Regions from separate parts of the Gryllotalpicola protaetiae genome, predicted to be linked through region 3. Evidence: predicted binding sites of a transcription regulator. Region 3 holds the regulator's gene; each other region holds the start of a gene.
What was found. Region 3 encodes HrcA, which represses chaperone genes, less so after heat shock. Its sites were predicted from a motif close to TTNGCACTCGNNNNNNNCGAGTGCNAA; they were not measured.

Region 1 (6,757 bases), 690 kb from region 3:
CGAGCGCCTTCGACCGCGTGCTGGCGACCCGGTTCGGCATGGCGGCGGTCGACGCGGTGCACGACGGCAAGTGGGGCACCATGGTGGCATTGCGCGGCACGGACGTGGTCGATGTGAGCATCACCGAGGCCACGCGCAGCCTCAACTCGGTGCCGCGCTACCGCTGGGACGAGGCGGCTCTGCTCTTCGGCTAGATCTGTGTGCCCTTCGCGGCGACGGGCTCTAGTGTGCCGCGAGGCCGAGCCGGTCGAGGAGCCAGGCGAGCTCCCACGCGCGCTCGCGCCACGCGTTGTAGCGACCCGAGACGCCGCCGTGGCCAGCGACCATCTCGATCTTGAGCAGCGCGTCGGCGCCGACCGCGCGCAGCCGAGCCACCCACTTGGCCGGCTCGACGTACAGCACGCGCGTGTCGTTGAGGCTGGTCACGGCCAGGATCGGCGGGTATGCAGCATCCGGCCTCACGTTCTCGTACGGCGTGTAGGAGCGCATGTACTCGTAGACGGACGCGTCGTGCAGCGGGTCGCCCCACTCGTCCCACTCGATCACCGTGAGCGGCAGCGACGGGTCGAGGATCGAGGTCAACGCATCGACGAACGGCACCTCGGCAAGGACACCGCTGAACAGCTCGGGGGCCAGGTTCGCGACCGCACCCATGAGCAGGCCGCCGGCGCTCCCGCCCTCCGCGACGAGACGCGCGGGCGAGGCCCAGCCAGTCTCGACCAGGTGGCGCGCGCTCGCGACGAAGTCGGTGAAGGTGTTCCGCTTCGCAAGCTTCTTGCCGTCTTCGTACCACGAGCGACCGAGCTCGCCGCCGCCGCGCACGTGCGCGATCGCGAACACGACGCCGCGGTCGAGCAGCGACAGCCGGGCGATCGAGAACGACGGGTCGATGCTGTGCTCGTACGAGCCGTATCCGTACAGCTCCAGCGGCGCCGGTGCGGCAGGCGCGCCATCGGCGCCGAACGACACGAGCTCGCGCCGGTACACGAGCGAGATCGGAACGCGCGTACCGTCGGACGCGACCGCCCACTCGCGGCGCTGCTCATAGTGCGACGGGTCGTAGCCGCCGAGCACGGGCTGCTGCTTGAGCAGCCTCAGCTCCCCGGTCGCCGGCACGAGGTCGTAGACGGTCGACGGCGTCACGAGCGACCCGTAGCCGAGTCGGATCGTGGGCTGCTCCCACTCCGGGTTGCCCGAGGCGTGCACGGTGTAGAGCGGCTCATCGAACGGCACCTCGACCAGCTCGCCGTACCCGGCGTCCGTGAGCGGCAGCAGCCCGAGTCGCGTCAGCCCCTCGCGCCGGTACTCGACGACCACACGCTCGGCGAACGCGTCGATGTCGTCGAGCCGCACGGCCGGGTCGTGCGCGATCAGCACGCGCGGCGCGGCGGCGGGGTCGGATGCCGGCACGTCCACCAGTTCGAAATCGAGGGCCCCGTCGTTGTGCAGGATCAGCAGCCTGTCTTCGCCTGCGACGACCGCGTGGTCGACCGAGTACTCGACGCCCTCGCGCCGCGGCCAGACGACGCGGGGCGCGTCAGTCGGGGCATCCGCATCGATCAGCCATGACTCGCTCGTGACCGATGACGATGCGCCCACCTCGATGAAGCGGCGGCTGCGTGTGAGCCCCGCACCCACCCAGTAGCGCTCGTCGGGCTCGTGGAACACCTGCACGTCGGCAGAGGCGACGGTGCCGACCTCGTGCCTCCAGACGGTGTCCGGCCGCCAGGCGTCGTCGACGGTCGTGTAGAAGACGAAGCCGCCGCCGGGCGCGAAGAACGCCCCGGCCGCGGTGCCGGGCACCTCGTCGTCGAGATCGGCTCCGGTCTCGAGGTCGCGCACGCGCAGCGTGTACCGCTCGTCACCCTCGACGTCGACGGCGTAGGCCAGCAGGCGCCCGTCGGCCGACACGTCGAACGACCCGAGCGAGAAGAAGTCGTGCCCGGCGGCCTCGACGTTCGAGTCGAACAGCACCTGCTCGCCGGGCAGCGCCGGCGTCGCGGCGTCGACCTCGGCGGGCCGCGGCGGCGCCCAGTCGTCGGGCCCGGCGATCGGCGCGCGGCACTGCACGCCGTACTGCTTCCCCTCGAACGAGCGCGAATAGTACCACCAAGCGCCCTCGCGCACGGGCACGCTCAGGTCGGTCTCGAGGGTACGCGACCTGATCTCTTCGAAGATCGCCTCACGCAGGGGTGCGAGGTGCGCGTTGCGGGCCTCCGCGTAGGCGTTCTCGGCGGTGAGGTGTGCGATCACCTCGGGATCGTCCTTCGTGCGCAGCCACTCGTACTCGTCGACGACCGTGTCGCCGTGGAAGGTGCGCTCTGTGGGGATCTTCTTGGGGCTGGGGGCGATGCCGGTCACCCTGTCCACGTTAGCGTTGCGAGCATGGCCCGCTTCGCGAGATTTCACCGGTTCGGCCCGACGGCCGAGGTGCTGGGCGTCGTCCATGAGGAGCCGCCGCATCCGGGTCCCGGCGAGGTACGGGTGCAGGTCCGGGCGAACGGCCTCAACCCGGTCGACTTCAAGGTCATGAACTCGCCCGGGCATGCGGCGCACTACGGCATCGCCGACCCGCGTGGCGACGGTCGCGGAACCGGCGTCGGCTTCGACTTCGCGGGCGACGTCGACGAGCTCGGCCCCGGAGTCACCCGCTTCACCCTGGGCGATGCGGTGCTCGGCGGGCGGCGGCACCATGCGCTGGGTGATTTCGTCATCATCCAGGCTGATGGGGCGGATGCCGAGCGCGACGGCGTCCTCATCGAGAAGCCCGCCGCGCTCGACTACGACACGGCCGGTGCGCTCGTGGTGACGGCGCGCACGGCGATCGCGGCCGTCGACCGCGTCGGCGTCGGCCCGGGCGACACGGTGCTCGTGAGCGCGGCCGCCGGGGGAGTGGGCGTCATCGCGGCCCAGCTCGCGCGGCTGCGCGGCGCGACCGTGTTCGGCACCGCGAGCGAGGCGAACCACGAGTTCCTGCGTGATCTCGGCGTCACGCCCGTCGCCTACGGCGACGGCCTGATCGAGCGGCTGACGGATGCCGCGCCCGATGGCTTCACCGCCGCGCTCGACTGCCACGGCCCCGACTCGGTCGACGCGGCGCTCGCCCTCGGCGTGCCGATCGAGCGCATCAACACGATCGCCGCGCGCGGGCACCGCGGCGCCCAGGGCGTCGGCAACCCGCAGGCGACGATGGAGCAGTTCGCCGAGATCGTGCGACTCGTCGCAGACGGCTCGATCACGGTGCCGATCGAGGCCGTCTACCCGATCGAGCGCGTCGCCGAGGCGTACGCCCGCCTCGAGGCGGGCCACGTGCGCGGCAAGATCGTCGTCGTCACCCGCTGACACCGCATGCAGAAAGGCCCCGGCGAGCCGGGGCCTTTCTGCATGCGGTGCTTATGCCTCTGCGGCCTCGCTGTGCGAGTCCTCGACGGCCGGGTGCACGGTCTCGGGCCGCGAAGCCACGGCGATCTTGCGCGGCTTGGCCTTCTCGCTCATCGGGATCGTGATCGACAGCACGCCGTTCGAGTAATCGGCGGCGATGCGCTCGGTGTCGACGCCCTGGCCCAGGCTCAGCTGGCGCAGGAACGTGCCGCCCTGGCGCTCGCGGGTGAGCCACTTGACGCCGTCGCCGGTCGCAAGGGTGCGCTGCGCGCGGATGGTCAGCAGCTGCCCGTCGATGTCGATGTCGACCGAGCCGGGGTCGATGCCGGGCAGGTCGGCCGAGAGCACGTACGTCTCGCCGTCCTTGTAGAGGTCCATCGGCATCAGCCGCGGGCCCGCGGGGCGGTCGACGAACGAGCCCGCGAGGCGGTCGAACTCGCGGAACGGGTCGAAGTTCATGGCCATATGAATCAGCTCCTTCTCTGTGGTCCCTAACTTGAGTCACATCGACTCAACTTGAAGTCACATTAGCACTCGAACGCCGAGAGTGCCAGATCCATTCCGCTCCCGGCCGTTGCCAAGGGCGCACCCGGACGATCACCGGTTTCGTGGGGCCATAATGAGCGTGTGATCGCGAGTTCACTCGCCCGGCAGCTGCGGGACGCCGGGTTGGAATGGCATCCCGCTCCGGGCGATTTCTTCCGAATCGACGGCCCGGAATTCGCCTCAGACGAGACCTTCACCGTGTCCGATATGACGGTCGAGGCGCACGAGTTCGACACGGGCACGATCCTCGGATTCAACGGGACGACCGAGTGGGCCCTGGACTCGGTCTCGCTCGAGCAGTCGCTGTGGCTGCCGCGCGAAGACCAGCTGCGCGAACTGCTCGGCGGCACGTTCCGCAGCCTCGCCGCCCTTCCGGGCGGCGGTTGGCGCGTGACGACCGAGAGGGCCGGCGAGCCGCGCGAATTCGACGCATCCGACCCGGAATCCGCCTATGCACTCGCCCTTCTGGCGTTGATCGATGTCACGGCGCTCCGGTAGCCGCTCGGCGCCGTTCCCCGTCGGCCCCTGGCTGTGGACGGCGATGATGCTGCCCTTCGCGCCCCTGCAGTCCCGTCGGCTGAACCAGGAACCGGTGCGCACCGTGGACTACCTGCTCGACGTCGACTATGTCGGCGACCACCACCCCGGCCACCGTCTCGACGTGCTCACGCCGCGCCGCGACACCGGCGGTTCACGCCCTGTTGAAGAAGAGGACAGGCTTCCCGTCTACGTCTACTTCCACGGCGGCGGCTGGACGAGCGGCGACAAGTCGGCGCTCACCAAGTACTGCGCGGTGCAGGCCGACACGGGCATCGTCGTCGTCAACGTGAACTATCGCCGGGCCGGTCTGCGCGGCGGCGGCTTCGGCATGCGCCACATGCTGAACGACGCCAACGAGGCGCTGCGTTGGGTGGTCGCGCACGTCGGCGAGCACGGCGGCGACGCGAGCGCGATCGTCCTCGGCGGCGACTCCGCCGGCGCGCAGATCGCGGCGCTGCTCGCCGCGACGACGACCCGGCCTGAGCTCGCGAACCACTTCCGCCTGCGCCCGGCGGTCACCCGCGGCGAGCTCGGCGGCCTCGTGCTGCACTGCGGCGCCGTCGACTTCTCGGTCGTGTTCGAGCCCGGCTTCATCATGAGTCACGATTTCGTGCGGATGCTTCTGCCGGGCTATCGACGCCATCGCATGAAGCCGGCGTCGCTGCAGCGGGCGTCCCGCTGGCTCAGCCCCATCGAATGGGTCGACGAGAACTTCCCGCCCGTGCTCGTCACCACGAGCGAGCGCGACATCTTCTATCACGCGAACGTCAACTTCGCGAAGAAGGCCGAGGCCGCAGGCATCCCCGTCGAATTCGTCAGCTACGGCTGGGACTCGCGCAACACCGAGCACACCTGGCAGCAGGACACCGCGCACCCGGAGTCGGCCGAGGTCTACGAGCGCCTGCAGGACTTCATCGCCCAGGTCAGCTCACGTGTACGATCGGCCGACGCTTAGGGTTCTTCTCCGCCTCGCGCAGCACCTCGCGCGTCACCGGCGCGATCTCGCCGGTGCCGTCGAGCAGGAAGCGGGCCATGTTGGAGATCGGGTTCCCCTCGTTCCACTGGAAGTACACGCTCGGCACGATGCCGGTCTGGTCGCGGATCTCGAGCAGCACCGCCGCGATCGCGTTCGGGACCGAGATGCTCTCGAGCTGCAGCACGCGGTAGCCGTGCTTCTCGACGCCGCGAACGAGCAGCGTCTCGACGAAATCGGACGAGTCCTCTTTGGTGCGCGGCTTGGGCATGACCTCTATGAACATCAGGCGGGCGCCCTGCGGGATGTGGCTGAAGTAGCGCTCCGACTTGCTCTTGTCGCTGTACTCGTCCTTGGTGTCCGGGCCCGGCTCGTGCGCCACGATGCGGATGACGCCGGATTCGTCGTCCGCGTCCTCCTGCAGCCACGCGTCCGCGACCGGGTCGAAGCTCACCGACGACGCGCGCAGCTCGAAGGAGCGCTTCGCGCGCGAGACGAGTGAGATCACGAGGATCGCGAGGATGAACAGGGCGGCGATGCGCACGCCGTCGGGCCGCTCGATGACGTTGACCACGGTGGAATAGAGGAACGCGACCGTGACGAAGCCGAACGCCCAGATGCGCTTGTGCTGGCGGTGCCGGTATGCAGAGATCGTGACGGCGAGCGCGGCCGAGCTCATGAGCACCAGCACGCCGGTGGCGTAGGCGCCGCCCTGCGCGTCGACGCTCGCGCGGAAGACGATCGTGATCAGGAACGCGATGAGCCCGAACACGACGACGAGCGGCCGCACCGCGCTCGCCCACTGCGGGGCCATGCCGTAGCGCGGCAGGTAGCGCGGCACGAGGTTGAGCAGGCCCGCCATCGCCGAGGCGCCGGCGAACCACAGGATGGCGATCGTGGAGACGTCGTACACCGAGCCGAAGGCGGGGCCGAGGTATTCGTGCGCGAGGAACGCGAGCGCGCGCCCGTTCGCCTGCCCGCCGGCTTGGAACTCCTTCTGCGGGATCAGCAGGGTCGTCGTGATGCTCGAGGTGATGAGGAACACGCTCATGATCGCGGCCGCGGTGCCGAGCAGGCGCTTGGTGCCGCGAATGCGGCCCATCGGGAGCGTCGGGGTGTCCTGCGGGCCGCCCTTGATCTGCGGCATGACGGCGACGCCCGTCTCGAAGCCCGACATGCCGAGGGCGAGCTTCGGGAAGACGAGCAGCGAGATCCCGATGATCTGGGCCCAGTTGCCGTTCTGCCGGAACATCGCCGACCACCAGTCGTCGACGACCACGGGGTGGTCGGCGATGTGCAGGAACGCGACGATCACGA
Region 2 (6,757 bases), 1.1 Mb from region 3:
GTGCGGCGCGGCTCGACGCCGACCATGTGTCGGCGGCGGCGCTCGGCCTGCTCGCCGAGCACACCTGGAAGAACGGGCGCCCGTTCGCGAGCGACCAGGCCCTTTACCTGCGCTCGCCCGACGTGACCCCGTCGGCCGGCCCGAAGCGGGTGACGGGGTGACGGATTCCTTCAGCATCCGCCGCGCCGCCATCGCCGACCTCGACGCGCTCGTCGCGCTCGAGTCCGTGATCTTCGCGAGTGACGCGTGGCCCGAGCAGCTGTGGCGCTCGGAGCTCGAGAGCCCGCACACCTTCTATCTGTTGGCGACACGGCCGGACGCCCCGGCCGAGGTCGTCGGCTACGCGGGCCTGCTCTCGCTGCCCGGCGGCCTCGACGGCGACGTGCAGACGATCGGGCTCGCCGACGAGGCGCGCGGCTACGGGCTCGGCCGTGAGCTGATGCGCCTGCTGCACCTCGAGGCCGAACGGCGCGGAGTGCGCGAGATGTTTCTCGACGTGCGCGTCGACAACCCTGTCGCGCAGTCGCTCTATCGGTCGTTCGGCTATGAGGAGATCGGCATTCGCAAGGGGTACTACCAGCCGGACAACGTGGACGCCCTGGTGATGAGAGCCGCCCTATGAACCGCACAGAGCCCCTCGTGCTCGGCATCGAGACGAGCTGCGACGAGACCGGCATCGGCATCGTGCGCGGCACGCGACTGCTCAGCAACACGATCGCGAGCAGCATGGAGGAGCACGCCCGCTACGGCGGCGTCGTGCCCGAGGTGGCGGCACGCGCGCATCTCGAGGCGATGACGCCCGCGATCGAGGCGGCGTTGGCCGAGGCATCCGTGCGCCCGGACGACCTCGACGCGATCGCCGTGACGAGCGGTCCTGGTCTCGCCGGCGCGCTGATGGTCGGCGTGGGGGCGGCGAAGGCGTTCGCCGTCGCGGCGGGCAAACCGCTCTACGCGGTGAACCATCTCGTCGGCCACGTCGGCGCCGACGTGCTCGACGCGGCGGGAGGCCCCGGCCACCCCGTCGAGGTGCCGACGATCGCGCTGCTCGTGAGCGGCGGCCACACGAGCCTGCTGCACGTGCGCGATCTGGTCAGCGACGTCGAGCTGCTCGGCGAGACCATCGACGACGCGGCGGGCGAGGCGTTCGACAAGGTGGCGCGCATCCTCGGCCTGCCGTACCCCGGCGGCCCGCAGATCGACCGCGCGGCGGCGGGCGGCGACCCGAACGCGATCCGGTTCCCGCGCGGGCTGTCGCTGCCGAAGGACCTCGTGAAGCACCGCTACGACTTCTCCTTCTCCGGACTCAAGACCGCGGTGGCACGGTGGGTGGAGCAGCGAACGGATGCCGGAGAGCCGGTTCCCACGTCCGACGTCGCCGCCGGCTTCCGCGAGGCCGTCGTCGATGTGCTCGTCACGAAGGCGATCGCCGCCTGCCGCGACCGCGACGTTCCCCGCCTGCTGCTCGGCGGCGGCGTGGTGGCGAACGCGCGGCTGCGCGACGTCGCCGCCGAGCGCTGCGCGGCCGCGGGGATCGAGTTGCGCATCCCCGCGCTGTCGCTCTGCACCGACAACGGCGCCATGATCGCGGCGCTCGCGGCGCAGCTGATCATGGCGGGTCACGAGCCGTCGACGCTCGACTTCGGCGCCGACTCGACGCTGCCGGTCACAGACATCCAGGTGCGTTGACAGTGCCTTAAGCCACTGGGACCATGGGCGTACAGCGGGCATTCAGCCTGCGCTGAAGGAGCGTCATGTCCGATCCGCAGTTCCCTCCTCGCGAGCCTGACGAGCCGACGGTTCCGGCTGAACCGGACGAGCCCACGGTCCCGGCCGAGCCGACCGAGCCGACGATCCCGGCGGAGCCCGACGAGCCCACGGTCCCAGCCGAGCCGAGCACGCCGCTCGTGCCGTCGGAGCCGCCGGCCACGCCCGAGGCCCCGGAGCCGTTCACGACGCCCGAGCCGTTCGAGCCGGAGGCGCCTTCGATCGTTCCGCCGGAGCCGCCGGTCGCTCCGGTGGCGCCGCCCGTCCCCGAGCCGCCGGCCACGCCGTCCTTCGAGCCGCCTGCCCCGCCAGCGCCGCCCGCCCCGCCAAGCTACGAGGTGCCTGCTCCGCCCGCGCCCGTCTATGAGCCGCCTGCCCCGATCTTCGAGCAGCCGGCTCCGCCGGCCTCCTACGCGCCGCCGCCACCCCCTGCGCCGCCCGCGCCCGAAACCCCGGCCGGGCCGGTCCCCGGCTCCTACACGCCAGGCGAGCAGGGCTCGGTTCCGCCCGTGGCGCCGCCCGTCCCGGCATCCGATCTCGGCGCGCCGCCCGCACCGCAGTACGCGGCCCCGCAGTACGAATCACCCCAGTACGCGGCCGCGCCGGTGCCCCCGCCGGGTGCCGGGTATGCCCCGCCTGCGCCGCCCTACGGCGCCCCCGGCGCTCCGGGGTACAACCCGTACGCCCCGACTGGGACCGGCCCGCGCTGGAACGTGCTCTCGATCATCGCGATCATCGCCACCGGCGTCGGCGTCATCGGCGTGCTGGCGTTCATCGGCCAGATCGTCGGCATCATCCTCGGGTTCATCGGCCTGAACCAGATCAACCGCACCGGCGAGAGGGGCCGCGGCCTCGCGCTCACCGCGATCTGGGTCGGCATCGGCACGCTGGTGCTGTTCATCATCGGCATCATCATCCTGATCGCCGTCGTCGCAGCCGTCGGCACGAAGCAGGGCAGCTTCAGCTAAGGCGTTCTGCGAGCAGTGCGGTGTGGCGGCCCGCCACCCTGGTCAGGATCAGGGTGGCGGCCGCCTTGCCCTTCAGCGCGAGCCGCGTGCGCAGCTTCGCCGGGTCGACGTCGACCCCGCGCTTCTTGATCTCGAGCGTGCCGATGCCGCGTCTGCGCAGCTCGGCCTTGAGGTCCTTCTCGTGGTACGCCAGCCGCTCGACGATGCGGAAGCCCTGCGCGAACGGGGACCGTCGCGACTCGTCTGCGGTGACGTAGGCGATGCCCTCGCTGAGCATGCGCCCGTCAAGCGAGCGGGCGAGGTCGCCGATCAGGCGGGCGCGGATGACGGCGCCGTCCGGCTCGTAGAGGAACTCGCCGAGCTCGCCGACCGGCTCGTCTGCGCTGTCTTCGGGCGCAGTGAGCTCGTGCGCGCCCGAGGCGTCGAGAACGAGCGCTGCGCGCGTGACGCCGGGGCGGGCGAGCGCCCCGAACCAGAGCACGAGCTCGACGACCTGGCCGCCGTAGGACACCCACTGCGCCTCTGCGGATCCTGGGATCAGGTCGCGGTCGAACCCGGGGCCGAGCTTCACGCCCACCGGCATCCGGCTGGCGGCGTTGAACACCCAGTCGAGCGACGGTGACCAGTCGTCGGAATCCGCGAGGCGGCGCGTGTCGCTGTGGCCCGCGGTGCGGCGCGCCGGGTCGAGCCAGAGCCCGTCGGCGTGCGAGATGTCGAACGATTCCGCGTCGCCCTGCTCGACGGTCGCATCGGGGAACGGGGCAAGGTTGTAGGAGGCGATCGCCGCGGTCACCTCGTCGCGGTCGACCGCGGTGACGGCGAGACCGAGCGCGGCGAGCGCCATGGCATCGCCGCCGATTCCGCAGCCCAGATCGGCGACCAGACGGATGCCTGCATCGCGGTATCTGGCCGCATGCCGTGCGGCCACCGAGAGGCGCGTCGCCTGCTCGAGCCCGGCCTCGGTGAACAGCATGCGGTCGGAGAACTCGCCGAACTTGCCGCCCGCACCGCCGGCCTTCGCGCGCAGCCTCGCCTGCGTCAGCACCGCGGCGACGAGCGCGGGGGAGTGCCCGTCGCCGCGCAGCGATGCGACGAGCTTCACCACGTCGCGCTGCGACTCGTACGGCGGCAGGGAGTCGAGCAGGGTCAGGCCCTGCGGACTCAGCAGTTCGACGAGCTCGTCGCGAAGCATCCGCTCACCTGCAACCTGAATTCACATTTGGCACTCGCCTTGCAGGAGTGCCAGAGGGGGTCCTAGACTCGGCTTAGCACACTCGGTATGAGAGTGCTAACCATGTCTTGAAGTACACCGTACAAGAAAGAGGTCTACCGTGTCGGTCTCCATCAAGCCGCTCGAGGATCGCATCGTGATCAAGCAGGTCGAGGCAGAGACGACCACTGCGTCGGGTCTCGTGATCCCCGACTCCGCGAAGGAGAAGCCGCAGGAGGGCGAGGTTCTCGCCGTCGGCCCCGGTCGCATCGACGACAACGGCAACCGCGTTCCGCTCGACGTCGCGGTCGGCGACCGCGTCATCTACTCGCGCTACGGCGGCACCGAGGTCAAGTACAACAACGAGGAGTACCTCGTGCTGTCGGCCCGCGATGTCCTCGCGGTCGTCGTGCGCTGAGCAACACCCAGCAACACCTGAGGAGCCCGGGCGGAGTCGCCCGGGCTCCACTTTTGTGAAGGCGGCATCCTGCCGGGGGCCTCGCGCATCCCGTCGGCCCCGTAGCGTTGACGAGTGGCCGCCCGAGAACACAACCCCGTGAGAAGCGGTCTGCTGCTCGGTGCAGGCGCCTATCTGATCTGGGGCCTGCTGCCCCTCTACTTCCTGCTGCTCGCCCCCGCCGGCCCGTTCGAGATCGTCGCATGGCGCATCATCTGGTCGCTCGGCTTCTGCGCGATCGCGCTGACGCTCACCAGCGGCTGGCGCCGCCTGGGCGAGCTTGCTCGGCGCCCCCGCATCCTCTTCACCCTCGCCGGCGCGGGCGTGCTGATCTTCATTAACTGGCAGACCTACGTCTACGCGACGACGAGCGGCCAGGTCGTCGAAGCCGCGCTCGGCTACTTCATCAACCCGATCGTGCTGGTGTTCCTCGGCGTGCTCGTGCTGCGCGAGCGGCTGCGACCGCTGCAGTGGGCAGCCGTCGGCGTCAGCATCGTCGCGGTCGTCGTGCTCACCGTCGCCTATGGCGCGTTCCCGTGGATCGCGCTGACGCTCGCGTTCTCGTTCGGTCTGTACGGCTTCGTCAAGAAGCGCGTCGGCGGCGAGGTCGACGCCCTGTCCGGCCTCACCATCGAGTCGGCGTGGCTCGTGCCGGTCGCGGTGGCCGAGCTGGTCTTCGTCGGGTCGACGAGCGGCGTCGTGTTCGGCACCGCCGGCGCGGGCAACACGGTGCTGCTCGTTCTGGCGGGAGTGGTCACCGCCGTGCCGCTGCTTCTGTTCGCGTCATCCGCCCGCCGTCTGCCGCTCGTCTACATCGGCCTGCTGCAGTATCTGACGCCGATCATCCAGTTCGTCATCGGGGTCGCCTTCGAGCACGAGCGGATGGAACCGGCGCGCTGGGTCGGGTTCATCGTGATCTGGGCGGCGCTCGGCCTGCTGACGATCGACCTGCTGCGCGCCTCGCGCACGGCTCGTGCGGCGCGCGCGTCCCAGGGCGTCGTTACACGACCGTAACGCGCTGGAACCACCGTGGCGCGTTTCTGCGCATAGCGTGACGAGGCAATGGGGGCGTCTTTCGCGCCTCTTATGTCACGCACACATTCCCCGAAGGAGCAGCATGCGCAGCTCGCACCCCCGACGTCTTGCCGTCGGAGCCATCGCCACCGCTGGGGCGGTCGCCATCGTCCTCAGCGGTTGCTCTTCCAGCCCCTCGACCTCGTCGTCCGGCTCGAAGGACCTGACGCTGAACATCGGCACGATCCTGCCCCAGACCGGCAGCCTCGCCACCCTGGGCCCGCCCGCGATCGAGGCGACGAACCTCGCCGTCGCCGACATCAACAAGGCCGACAAGGGCATCACGCTCAAGATCACGCAGAAGGACTCCGGCGACACCACGACCAACATCGCGACGCAGTCCGTCACGTCCCTGCTCGCGCAGAACGTCGACGCGATCATCGGCGCCGAGTCGTCGTCGGTCACGCTGACGGTCATCAAGCAGATCTCCGGCGCGAAGGTGCTCGAGTTCTCGCCGGCGAACACGTCGCCCGACCTGTCCGACGACTCGCTGGACAACGGCTACTTCTGGCGCGACGCCCCCTCCGACGTGCTGCAGGGCAAGGTGCTCGGTGAGAAGGTCGCGAAGGACGGTCACACCAACGTCAGCATCCTGTACCAGAACGACTCCTACGGTCAGGGCCTCAACGACAATGTCAAGAAGTCCATCGAGGCTCAGGGCGCCACGGTCGCGACCGACGTCGCCTTCGACCCGGCCGCGACCGACTTCTCGGCGGAGGTCAACAAGGTGCTCGCGCCGAAGCCCGACGCGCTCGTCCTGATCAGCTTCGACCAGATCAAGAAGATCGTGCCGCTGCTGCAGACCGCCGGGTTCGACTTCAAGAACCTGTACGGCACCGACGGCAACTACGGCGTGATCGACCCGACCACGACCGACGTTCCGAGCATCGAGGGCGCGCAGTTCACGAACCCGGGCGTTCAGACGTCTGACGACCTGAAGGCCAAGCTCCAGGCGCAGGCCAAGAAGGACGGCGCCTCGGAGCTCAAGGCCTGGTCCTACGCCCCGGAGTCGTACGACGCGGTCACCGTGCTCGCTCTCGCGGCCCTCAAGGGCGGCGCGACCGACGGCACGACGCTGAAGAACAACCTGAGCGCGGTCACCCACGGGTCGACCGACTGCAAGACCTTCGCGGCGTGCGCCGACGCCCTGAAGGACGGCAAGTCGATCCACTACCAGGGTCTGTCCGGCCCCATCGCGTTCCAGAAGAACGGTGACCCCGGCCAGGCGTACATCTCGATCTACAAGTACAACGCGGACAACTCGAACACCTTCGAGAGCTCGCA
Region 3 (6,757 bases):
CCGGGGCCGGTGTTGAAGACGAGGCGGAAGTCGCCGTCGGCGTGCTCGTCTGCAAGCCGTTGCGCCGTCTCGACGACCTCGGCCAGCAGCTCGGGGTCGCCCGCGGCAAGCTCGCCCACGTTCGCGTACTCCTCGGTCTTCGGGACGACGAGCAGATGAACGGGGGCCTGCGGCGCGATGTCTTTGAAGGCGATCACGCGCTCAGAGTCGTAGACGACGTCTGCGGGGATCTCGCCCGCGATGATGCGCGAGAAGACCGACGGGGATTCGCTCATGCTCTCAGTCTAGAGATCAGCGGTCACCAGCGGCCGAGGGCCGCGTTGAGCACGGCGATGGCAGCAGGGCCCGCCGTCGAGGTGCGCAGCACGGTGTCGCCGAGGCGCACGGATTCGGCGCCGGCGGTTTCGAGCGCCGCCAGCTCGGCGGGGGCGATGCCGCCCTCAGGGCCGACGACGAGGACCAGCTCGCGCGCGTCAGGCACGACAGAGGCGAGCGGATGCCGCGCCGATGGCTCGAGCACCAGCACGCGGTGGGTCGCGGCGAGCCCGACGAGGTCCTTCGTCGACGCGAGCGCCGCGACCTCGGGCAGCCAGGGCCGCATCGACTGCTTCGCCGCCTCGCGGACGATCGCGGCCCAGCGGTCGCGCCCCTTCTCGAGCTTCGGGCCCGACCAGCGCGACACCGAGCGCTCTGCCTGCCACGGGATCACCCCGTCGACGCCGAGCTCGGTCGCCGCCTGAACGGCGAGCTCGTCGCGATCGCCCTTCGCGAGCGCCTGTGCGAGCAGGACGCGCGGGCTCGCGGCATCCGCTCGCCTCACCTGCTCGACCCGCACCGAGACCGCAGCCGGCGTGACCTGCTCTGCCGTGCCCTCGATGACCAGGCCGCGGCCGTTGCCGACCAGCAGTCGCTCGCCCGCTCGGGTGCGCGCGACCGCGGCGATGTGCTTCGCCTCGGCGCCGGTCACCTCGACGAGGCCGCCGACGGGCGCATCGGCGAGCTCTTCGAGCAGGTAGAAGTTCGCCACGGAGGCTCAGAGGTTCAAGAACCGGTCGCGGATCTTCGCGAACAGCCCCTGTTGGAACTGGGACAGGCGCGGCTTGTCACCCTTGTACTGCTGGGCGAAGCGCTCGATCAGCTCGCGCTCGCCTCGGCCCAGCTTGGTGGGTGTGACGACCTGGATGCCGATGCGCAGGTCACCTCTGCCGTTGCCGCGCAGGTGCGTGATGCCGCGGTTCTTGACGGTGATGATCTCCGCGCTCTGGGTGCCTGCGTGCACGTCGACGTCGACCTGGCCGTCGAGGCCGGCGAACTCGGTCGTCGTCCCGAGGATCGCATCGGCCATCGAGACCTCGAGTGTCGCGAGCAGGTCGTCGCCGTCGCGGCTGAAGACGTCGTCGTGCTTGACCTTGATCTCGAGGTAGAGGTCGCCGTTTGCGCCGCCCGCGGGGCCGGCCTCGCCGTGGCCCGGCAGCTGCAGGCGCAGGCCGGTGTCCACTCCGGCGGGGATGTCGACCGGGATCGACTTGCGGGCGCGCACCCGGCCCTGGCCCTGGCAGGTGACGCAGGGCGTCGCGATGATCGTGCCGTAGCCGCGGCACGTGCCGCACGGGCTCGAGGTCATGACGTTGCCGAGCAGCGAGCGCACCGAGCGCTGGATCGACCCGGTGCCGTTGCAGATGTCGCAGGTGACCGGGTGGGTGCCCGGCTCACAGCACGAGCCCTGGCAGCGATCGCAGAGCACGGCGGTGTCGACGTCGAGGTCACGATGCGCGCCGAAGATCACGTCGGCGAGATCGATCTCGACGCGCAGCAACGCGTCCTGGCCGCGCTCGCGGCGCGACTTCGGGCCTCGACTGCCACCCCCGCCGCCGAAGAAGGTCGAGAAGATGTCCTCGAACCCCCCGAAGCCCTGGCCGCCGCCGAACGGGCCCGCCTGGGGCCCGAGGTCGTACTGCTCGCGCTGTTTCGGGTCCGACAGCACGTCGTAGGCGTGCGTGACGAGCTTGAACCGCTCAGCGGCTTCAGGGCTCGGATTCACGTCGGGATGCAGCTCGCGCGCGAGCCGGCGGTACGCCTTCTTGATCTCGTCGGGGCTGGCCTCGCGCTCGACGCCGAGGACTTCATAGTGGTCTGCTGCCACTGGTGGCGGCTCCTTAGTTCAGTTCAGGCCTGGTCGCCGAGTGCACGGCTCAGGTAGCGGGCGACGGCGCGCACGGCGGCCATGTTCGTCGAATAGTCCATGCGGGTCGGGCCGAGCACGCCGAGGCGCGCGATCGCGCCGCCCGCTGTGCCGTAGCCCGTGGTCAGCACCGACGTCTCCGCGAGCCCGAACGGCTCGTTCTCGCGCCCGATCGACACGCTGACGTCGCGGTTGCCGACGACACCGTGCTGCTCGGCTGCCATCTCGCCGAAGAGCTTGAGCAGCTCGACCTGCTCTTCAATGGCCTCCATGATCGGGTAGATGCTGCCGGTGAAGTCGTGCTCGGTGCGCACCAGGTTCGCGGTGCCTGCCATGATCAGGCGCTCCTGCCTGGTCGAGCCGATGATGCCGGCGACCGAGGCGAGCAGCTCGGTCACGAGCGGCCGGGAGGCGTCTGGGAAGCGCTCGGCGAGGGCGGGGAGCGCGGTTGCGGCATCCGCCATGGGCATGCCCGCCAGCGTGTCGTTGGCCGCGTCACGCAGGGTGCGCAGCACCGCGTCGTCGTGATCGACGGCGAGCTCGACCACTCGCTGCTCGACGACGCCGGTGTCGGCGATGAGCACGGCGAGCACGCGACGGGGCGCGAGCGCCACGAACTCGAGATGCTGGATGCGAGCGCGAGACACCGACGGGTACTGGATGAGGGCGACCTGGTGGGTCAGTTGCGCAAGGGCGCGCACCGTGCGCGCGAGCACATCGTCGATGTCGACCGAGGCCCCGAGGAAGATCTCGACCGCGTGGCGCTGCGCCGAGGTGAGCGGCCGCACGTCGGTCAGCTGGTCGACGAACACCCGATAGCCCTTGTCGGTCGGCACACGGCCGGACGAGGTGTGGGGCGCCGCGATCAGCTCTTCGTCTTCGAGCAGGGCCATGTCGTTGCGGATCGTCGCGGCCGAGACCCCGAAGCGGTGCTTGTCGACGATGCTCTTCGAGCCGACCGGCTCGCGCGTCGAGACGTAGTCCTGCACGATGGCGCGGAGCACCGCGAGTCCACGTTCAGAAACCATCGACGATGCTCCCTTCCGCGACTGGCACTCAAGACCTATGAGTGCCAACGATACCAGTGGTGTCGCGCTCTCTATCGATCTTCGACGCACTCATGAGTTCCATAGAGAAGCGCCGCGCCGCTGTGATGTATGGCTTCGGCCCCGAATGCGTGATTCGCAAGGTGCGTGATGAGGTTGCCGTGCACGGTCCTGCTTCTGTCGCGGTGCGCGTGGACCCCCTGTCGATCACGGACGCCGAGTTTTGGCGCCTCGCCCGGGCTCATCTCAGGAGTACTGTCTGGAGGCACTTCGTCCTGTGGGCTACCGGTGTGTATACGGCCGGAGCACATGGGATTCAGCCCGGCCGCTTACGACGCGTTGGAAGCGATCGCCCCGTACCCGGGCGAGCCTGTTCCGCCTGAGCTGATCGAAGCCGCACGCGCGACCTTCGCCCCACAGGGTTAGCTCCGGTCGTCCCCGCCGCCAACATCCCCGAGCGGCGGTGGGCTCGTTTGCCCGAGGAGGTTCCGCGGACCCGTGCCGACAGTGGTCAAGATCGACAGGTACCACCACAAAAGCTTCCCATTCGGAATAGGCGAGTCATATGTTTGTCATGGCTGACGCACACGCCGGTCATATCGTTCAATTGGGGGGAATGAGTTGCATATTCCATTCGGCTTTCGAAGAAAAGCTTCATCCGGGCTGGCGCTCGTCTTGCTTGCAGCGGCTGTCGGAATTGGAGCTTCGCCGACCGGGTCCGATGGGCCATTGACGATCTCGCTCTCGCTGTGAGTGACTCAACCGGAAGATCTGTGACAGTGCTGTCGCACACCGGTGACGAGGCAGAACAGACTTGGGCCGGAGAAACGCCCTCAGGTATACCGTTCAGTGCTGTCATTCAGGGGGCGCCAGACAGTCTTGAGACCGTGCCCGAGCTGCCCGCCCAGGACTCAAGAGATGGGAGTGCGGCGCCACCGATCGCGGACCCACGCGAGGTACGCGCCGACGGGACAATCGCGATCGAAGAAGGGGTCAACGGGTCTGCCACAGACTTCAGCACCTTCAAGCCAAAGTTTGCCTACGGAGTCACTCCGTCAACAGTGACCTTAACCTGGGCGCCGATCACGGGAGCGGAGCAGTACGCGGTATCGCGAAATGGGATCGTCCTTGTGCGTCTCAATAGCGGCGAAGACTCATTTCACGACACAGACCTTGCCCCCGCGACAGAGTACGAATACCAGCTCTCGGCTTCTGGCGTGAGCGATGACGGACTGCCCACACAACTAAGCGCCCGAACAGTAGAAATACAGACGGCTGGGAACCAACTCAAACGCTCTTCGAACGGATCCGTTGTTCCATTTACTAACCAGCCATATGACACAGCATTCGTGTGGAAGACGTTTATTCCTCAGAGTCGAGTTGATCTCGATTTCTTTGCGACGATTTCCTGCGGGGCGATCGGAGACGGCGGAGTGCAATTCGGCGGAGATAATCGGGGATATCAGACACCCAATTCTTCGACGCCAAATGAGACACCAGACTACCGTACTCAAATGTTTGTCAACGTCAACTGGGATAACCCGTCTCCATATGATTTCTATCTCGGCAAGTATGTAAATGCTTCGACAAAGTACGACGATGGTGTCCTCGTTGATACCGAAACAGCGTCGGCTGACGGTATGACATTCACAAATGTTCAGCATAGTGGGAACTTCGCAAGCGTGCGGCTCAATCATGACGTCGGGAACCCATTTTGCTCGGCAGGGTCGATCAAGTACAACGCAAACATCAATTTCTACCGAAGCGGTACTGTCGAGGTGGTCGGTTCTCGCGCGCCGGTGCCCGATCATGAGGGATACGCTCGCTTCAATAACACCGGTTCGGAATTCTGGGTAACGATGTTCAATCGCGATAATAAGGGGTTTGACTGCCTCTCTGGCGGGTGCACCCCGGACGACATCATTACGTCGCAGTCACGATGAGGAAGGAGCCGGTGAGCACTCAAGAGACAAAGGCGGTCGCGATCTGGCCGATGATGTGCTCTGTGCTCACCGGCGCCGCATTGATTGCCTTCATGGGCGCCCTGCCTAGCATCGCGATTAATCCGGTCAGCATTTTGGTCTATTTTGCATATTTGGACGTTCTCGGGATTGTTCTCACATTTGGTGCCGTGAAACTTGAGTCGTTGATAGCCCCCGTGGCGCCACCGCCTGTTGGTCGTGCGTTTGTTTTCGCTACGGGTGGAAGTTTTTTGGCAATTCCTTTCGCTATCGTGGGCCTACTGGTCGACGGGAGCGCAGCGGCATGGATATTCGGATTGGTATGCGGCGCTGTGATCGGTGCGGTCAGTGGATCCCTTTATCCGTCGCTTCGGACCATGCCGAGGCTCTCCTCGACCTTGGGATGCACGTGGCTCTCAATGGGCCAATTGGGCGTGCCATTTGCGGTAGTTAACCTGGTGAACTGGTGAGTAGCTGGCCGACGAGCCCGACAGTCGCCCCCGGCCGTTTAGTCTGTGTCAAGCTAACGGGGAAAAATTCGCAACAAGCTAAAGGACGCACCCGATGTCGTACACGCCCCCGCCCCTGCGAGCCGACGAAGAGCGCACGTGGGCGATCCTCGTGCACGTCATCGCGGGCGGCCTCAACCTGATCACCGGCGGCCTGTTCGCCGGGCTCATCGGCGCGATCGTCGTCTACGTCGTCTTCAAGGACCGCGGTCCGTTCATCCGGCAGCACGCGACGACGACGCTCAACTTCCAGATCACCCTCGTGATCGCCGAGATCATCGGGCTCATCCTCACTCTCGCGATCATCGGGTTCTTCCTGCTCGCGGCGATCTGGATCGTGAACATCATCTTCAGCATCCTGGGCGCACTCGCGGCCAACCGGGGCGAGCCGTACTACTACCCGCTCGCGATCAGGTTTTTCAAGTAAGCCGGCGCACGACCGCGTCGGCGAGCAGGCGGCCGCGCAGGGTGAGGCGGATGCTTCCGCTGATCGCGGCCGCGCCGTCGATCAGCCCCTCGGCGATGAGCCCGGCGATCTCGTGCCGTGCGTCGGCGTCGAGCTCGGCGGCGGGCAGCCCCTCGACGATGCGGACCTTGAGCAGCACGTCCTCGACGCGACGCGTCTCGTCGTCGAGGGTCTCGCGGCCGGCCGCGGGCGACTCCCCCGCGAGCACGCGCTGCGCGTACGCCGCGGGGTGCTTGACGTTCCACCAGCGCACCCCGCCGATGTGGCTGTGCGCGCCGGGGCCGATGCCCCACCAGTCGGCGCCGCGCCAGTAGCCGAGGTTGTGCCGCGAACGGTGCTGCGGCCCCTTCGCCCAGTTCGACACCTCGTACCAGCCGTAGCCGGCGGCGGCGAACGTGGCATCGGCGGTCTCGTACATGTCGGCCGTCAGGTCGTCGTCCGGCTCCGCCACCTCGCCGCGGCGGATCTGCCGGGCGAGCTTGGTGCCCTCCTCCACGATCAGCGCGTAGGCGCTGAGGTGATCGGGCTGCGTCGCCAGGGCGGCGTCGAGCGAACGGCGCCAGTCGTCGATGGTCTCCCCCGGCGTGCCGTAG

Region 1: D7I44_RS13820 (Hsp20/alpha crystallin family protein) is a predicted target of HrcA. The motif match lies at 3,909-3,935, and genes of this name have one in related genera.
Region 2: groES (co-chaperone GroES) is a predicted target of HrcA. The motif match lies at 3,952-3,978, and genes of this name have one in related genera.

What each region holds. Positions count from the first base shown of each region.
Region 1 covers NZ_CP032624.1:2,845,562-2,852,318, forward strand. The annotation lists gene D7I44_RS13805 (6-phosphofructokinase) at 1-194, shown strand, start outside; gene D7I44_RS13810 (S9 family peptidase) at 223-2,361, opposite strand; gene D7I44_RS13815 (NADP-dependent oxidoreductase) at 2,386-3,342, shown strand; gene D7I44_RS13820 (Hsp20/alpha crystallin family protein) at 3,394-3,846, opposite strand; gene D7I44_RS13825 (hypothetical protein) at 4,009-4,425, shown strand; gene D7I44_RS13830 (alpha/beta hydrolase) at 4,406-5,422, shown strand; gene D7I44_RS13835 (APC family permease) at 5,391-6,757, opposite strand, start outside.
Region 2 covers NZ_CP032624.1:996,725-1,003,481, reverse strand. The annotation lists gene tsaB (tRNA (adenosine(37)-N6)-threonylcarbamoyltransferase complex dimerization subunit type 1 TsaB) at 1-161, shown strand, start outside; gene rimI (ribosomal protein S18-alanine N-acetyltransferase) at 158-622, shown strand; gene tsaD (tRNA (adenosine(37)-N6)-threonylcarbamoyltransferase complex transferase subunit TsaD) at 619-1,686, shown strand; gene D7I44_RS18625 (DUF4190 domain-containing protein) at 1,752-2,732, shown strand; gene D7I44_RS04985 (THUMP-like domain-containing protein) at 2,725-3,924, opposite strand; gene groES (co-chaperone GroES) at 4,064-4,360, shown strand; gene rarD (EamA family transporter RarD) at 4,475-5,413, shown strand; gene D7I44_RS04970 (ABC transporter substrate-binding protein) at 5,517-6,757, shown strand, end outside.
Region 3 covers NZ_CP032624.1:3,540,450-3,547,206, forward strand. The annotation lists gene D7I44_RS17270 (histidine triad nucleotide-binding protein) at 1-275, opposite strand, end outside; gene D7I44_RS17275 (16S rRNA (uracil(1498)-N(3))-methyltransferase) at 299-1,027, opposite strand; gene dnaJ (molecular chaperone DnaJ) at 1,034-2,143, opposite strand; gene hrcA (heat-inducible transcriptional repressor HrcA) at 2,167-3,210, opposite strand; gene D7I44_RS18345 (hypothetical protein) at 4,116-5,171, shown strand; gene D7I44_RS18350 (hypothetical protein) at 5,183-5,659, shown strand; gene D7I44_RS17290 (DUF4870 domain-containing protein) at 5,754-6,125, shown strand; gene hemW (radical SAM family heme chaperone HemW) at 6,118-6,757, opposite strand, start outside.